DNA from 2 places in the Luteococcus sp. genome. Region 2 is predicted to be linked to the other one. Evidence: riboswitches for the same ligand, from Rfam matches in the RefSeq annotation. Region 2 holds a riboswitch; the other holds the start of a gene.
What was found. Region 2 has a riboswitch for FMN ahead of ACHFFZ_RS15160 (ABC transporter permease). Riboswitches for the same ligand answer to the same signal wherever they lie in the genome.
Positions count from the first base shown of each region.

Region 1: linked by a shared signal. The riboswitch ahead of ribD (bifunctional diaminohydroxyphosphoribosylaminopyrimidine deaminase/5-amino-6-(5-phosphoribosylamino)uracil reductase RibD) and the one ahead of ACHFFZ_RS15160 (ABC transporter permease) in region 2 are both predicted to bind FMN.

Region 1 is NZ_JBHWOO010000271.1:39,420-41,611, reverse strand. Features, by position in the region: gene ACHFFZ_RS15460 (riboflavin synthase) at 1-194, opposite strand, end outside; gene ribD (bifunctional diaminohydroxyphosphoribosylaminopyrimidine deaminase/5-amino-6-(5-phosphoribosylamino)uracil reductase RibD) at 195-1,223, opposite strand; FMN riboswitch at 1,351-1,481, opposite strand; gene ACHFFZ_RS15450 (DUF3152 domain-containing protein) at 1,571-2,192, opposite strand, start outside.
Region 2 is NZ_JBHWOO010000268.1:2,963-5,154, reverse strand. Features, by position in the region: gene hemE (uroporphyrinogen decarboxylase) at 1-300, shown strand, start outside; gene hemQ (hydrogen peroxide-dependent heme synthase) at 297-1,004, shown strand; FMN riboswitch at 1,045-1,167, shown strand; gene ACHFFZ_RS15160 (ABC transporter permease) at 1,257-2,045, shown strand; gene ACHFFZ_RS15155 (ABC transporter substrate-binding protein) at 2,042-2,192, shown strand, end outside.

The DNA.
Region 1 (2,192 bases), on a different contig from region 2:
TCGGCCATCACGTCGACACTGAAGGTGGCCTCGTCGTGCTCGACGACGGTCAGGCAGACGCCATTGCAGCTGATCGAGGCGCCGGGGGTGGCGTCGCTGACCACCAGCGGGCCGCGGATGCGCAACACGGCCGATTCGGCGCCGTGCTCGATGGACTCGACCCTGCCGAGCTCCTCGACGATTCCGGTGAACATTCACTTCTCCTTGGTGGTGTTGAGCGGGTTGAGGATGAGGGCGAGGTCGTCGCCGTGGTGCTCGGCCTCGACCAGACGCAGCCGGTCGATGTCGGCGATGGTGCTGATGCCGAGGTCGGCGACGGCGGCCGGTCCCGCGCCCAGCAGGGCCGGGGCCAGGCAGCAGACCACCTCGTCGACGAGGCCGGCACGCCACCAGGCGGCGGCCAGGGTGGGTCCGCCTTCCAGCCAGAGGTGGTGGATCCCCTGCGCGGCAAGGCTTTCCAGCGTCGCGCGGGGGTCGCTGCCGGGCAGTTGGAGGAAGCGGCCGTCGTTGCCGCGAACCCGTGCGGAGGCGGGCACCGGGCGGTCACCGACCACGACACGCAGCGGCTGGCGCCCGGCTGGCTGGTCGGCGGCGTCCCGGACGGTCAGGCGCGGGTCGTCGGCCAGCACGGTGCCGGTGCCGACGACGATCGCCCCGCACCGGGCCCGGCGGGCATTCATCGCCCGGCGCATCGGCTCGCCGGTGATCCACTGACTGGTGCCGTCGGCGGCGGCGCTGCGACCGTCAAGGGTGGCGGCGAACTTCCAGGTGACGAAAGGACGGCCGGCGCCACGGGAGAAGGTCCATGTGGCATTGACCGCCCGGGCCTCGTCGGCGAGCAGCCCGCCGCGGACCGTCACCCCTGCCGCAGCCAGGGTGGCGGCCCCGCCACTCGCCTCGGGCGTCGGGTCGGCCTGGGCGTAGACGACCTCCGCGATATCGGCCGCGAGCAGTGCTTGGACGCAGGGGCCGGTGCGGCCAGTGTGGTTGCACGGTTCCAGCGTGACCACTGCCGTCCCCCCACGGGCGGCCTCGCCTGCGGCTGCCAGCGCCACCACCTCGGCGTGGGCGGTGCCGGCTCCCTTGTGCCAGCCCTCGCCGACCACGTCGCCGTGCGCATCGAGGATGACGCAGCCGACGCGGGGGTTCGGATCGGCCTCGAGGCCGTGCTGGGCGAGCTCGAGGGCACGCTGCATGGCGGTGGCCTCGGCTGTGGTCTGCATCATCTGCTCCCGGTCGGTCGACACTGTCGCTGCACCGGGGCGGGCGGGCATCAGCGGATGCGCCGCCGGCGTGCCCGGCCACTGGCCGCGCACGTCCTGGGCAGCCCGACGACGACGCCTGGCTGCTCCACGTGTTTCCTCCCATCCGGACTTTCACCGTCGGTCCTGGAATTGCACCAGGTCAGCCGATCGCTGGCTGCGATCGGGTCGCGGACTGTCACCGCCGGTTCGGACTTGCACCGACCCCGGAACACGTTGGGGCCATTGTGCCACGGCACCCGGGCAGGACGAGCCGGGGTCCGTGCGGCGACCGGGCATCCTGCGTGGCAACCCAGCACAGGCGAAACTCACTTGGGGTCGAGCGAGGGCCAGGCATTGGGCCGGCACCCGTCCAGCCCCTTGCTCTGCTGCATCATCACCGGCGCATTGGCCCCGGCCTTGGGGCATCCCAGGTGCCCCTTGCCGATGAAGTGCCCCACCTCATGGTTCACCTGGTAGGCGCGGTACTCGTCCACGTCGTCGAAGGTGGGCGTCATGTAGAGCCAGCGGTCGGTGTTCAGGATCACCTTGGTGCCGGCCCGGCAGCTCCAGGTCATCCGGATGTCAAGGGGGCACATCTTCTGCGCGGTGCCCGGGGTGGCCAGGTAGATCGTGAACTTCGCACGAGCCGGATCGGTGACCAGGCGGAAGGAGTTCCCCTGGTGTCCCAGCCAGCCACGGGGATCGTTCAGGATGGAACTCACCTGGCGGGCGGCCTGGTCGACGTCGATGCCGCTGCCATCCTCGGCCCGCACCACGTAGTCATGAACTGCGACGGTCTTGCGGGGCGGTTCGACGGTGAGCGTCGAGTTGCGCCACGTCCCCTTGCCGGTGATGCCGCTGCGACGGATGCCGTCGGTGCCGGCCGGGGCGTCGTCGGCGGCATCGGACGAGGCCGACGGGCTGCTGGTCGGACGTGAGCTGGCCGAC
Region 2 (2,192 bases):
GCCGAGGCGGGCAGTGATGTCGTCGGCGTCGACTGGCGCACGCCCCTGGATGTCGCCAGCCGACGCATCGGCCCGGACAAGGCTGTCCAGGGCAACCTCGACCCGGCCCTGCTGCTGGCCCCCTGGGAGGTGCTGGCCGAGCGCGTCCGCGAGGTCATCCGTGCCGGGGCCAAGGCCCCCGGCCACATCTTCAACCTGGGGCATGGAGTCCCGCCCACCACCGACCCGGGCGTGCTGACCCGGATCGTCGAGCTGGTCCACGAGGAAGCACCCACCATCCGCCAGGAGGCACAGGCATGAGCAAGTTCGACGCGATCAACCACGGCACCTACTACATGAACATCGCGGTCTTCCAGCGCACCACCCCGGTGCGCCCGGAGGCCGCTGCCGAGGCGATCGCGGCGGTGGAGAAGGCCTGTGAGGGCAAGGAGTTCACCATCCGTGGCTTCTACGACATCGCCGGTTTCCGCGCCGAGGCCGACCTGATGGTCTGGTGGTGGGCGCCCAGCTCCGACACCCTGCAGGACGCCTACCTCGCCTTCCGCGCCACCGAGCTGGGCCAGACCCTGGCGCCGGTCTGGTCCCAGATGGCCATCCACCGTGAGGCCGAGTTCAACAAGTCGCATGTCCCCAACTTCCTCCAGGGCGAGAAGGCCGAGGACTACCTGTGCGTCTACCCCTTCGTGCGCGACTCGGAGTGGTACCTGATGCCCGAATACCAGCGTCGCGGCATGCTGCGCGAGCACGGCATGATGGCCAGCGAGTACAAGGACGTGCGGGCCAACACGATCGCCAGCTTCGCCCTGGGCGACTACGAGTGGATCCTCGCCTTCGAGGCGCCCGAGCTGCACCGCATCGTCGACCTGATGCGCGAGCTGCGCGCGGCCGACGCCCGCAAGCACATGCGCGAGGAACAGCCCTTCTTCACCGGCCGCCGTCGCGAGCTCGAGACCATCCTGGCCAGCTGGGGTACTCCCCACGAAGGTGGCTGCGCCTGCTGCTGAGGCAGGCACCCTGCGGGGCCGGTCCTATAATGGCCCCGCACGGCGTGTTCCGGGATCGGTGCAAGTCCGAGCCGGCGGTGACAGTCCGCGAACCATCCCCGTGATGGCCTGTCCGGTGCAATTCCGGAACCGACGGTGAAAGTCTGGATGGGAGGAGACACGCCTCGCGGCTGCGGCCGCATGCCCCGTCGAGACCCCTCGGCGTCCTCCCGTCATGCCACTGCACAGGCGGGATCGACGAGGGAGGCGCACGTGGGCACACACCGCACCACCCTGCGCACGATCACCGCGCCTGTGGTCTTGGGCCTGGTCCTGGTAGGTCTGTGGCAGCTCCTGGTGAGCCGGGCCGGGTGGCCCGCCTTCGTGCTGCCGGCACCGGGAGACGTGCTGGTGCGGCTGGGCAACGACCTCTCCGGCCCCTTGTTGTGGCGCGCCCTGGGCCTGACCCTGATAGAGGCATTGGGGGGCTGTGCCGTGGGGCTGCTGGCGGGGATTCCGTTGGCCGTCGCCATCCACGAGTCCCGATGGTTCTCGGCCGCCGTCAATCCCTTCCTGGGTGCCACCCAGGCGATCCCGGCAATTGCCCTGGCACCGCTGCTGGTGCTCTGGATCGGCTATGGCCTGCCCGCGGTGGTCCTGCTGTGCGCCCTGATGGTCTTCTTCCCGATCCTGGTCAGTGCCCTGCTCGGCCTGCGGCACGTCGACCCGGAGGTTGTCGACGCCGCCCGGATGGACGGCGCAGGCCGAGCCTCCCTGCTGGCCTTCATCGAGGGGCCGCTGGCCCTGCCCAGCGCGCTGGCCGGCCTGCGCAATGGCTTCACCCTGTCCATCACCGGCGCCGTGGTCGGGGAGATGGTGATGGGCGGCAACGGCATGGGCCAGCTGCTGACCGTCCAGCGCGACCAGGTGGACACCGTCGGCATGTTCTCCACCCTGTTCGCCCTGTGCACCGTCGCCTCGACGATCTATTCCCTGATCCGCCACTTCGAGCGCAGCCTGCGCCTCGAGGACTCCCGCCCCCTGCGAAAGGCCTCCCGATGACCAGCCTGTCCCGCCGAACCCTGCTCACCCTGGGCGGTGCCTGCCTCGCCACGACTGCCTGCAACGGCACCGCCGTGCAGAAGGCCACCTCTTCGGCCACGGCCTCATCGTCCGGGTCGCCGTCCACGGGGGCAGCGCGGCTCGGGA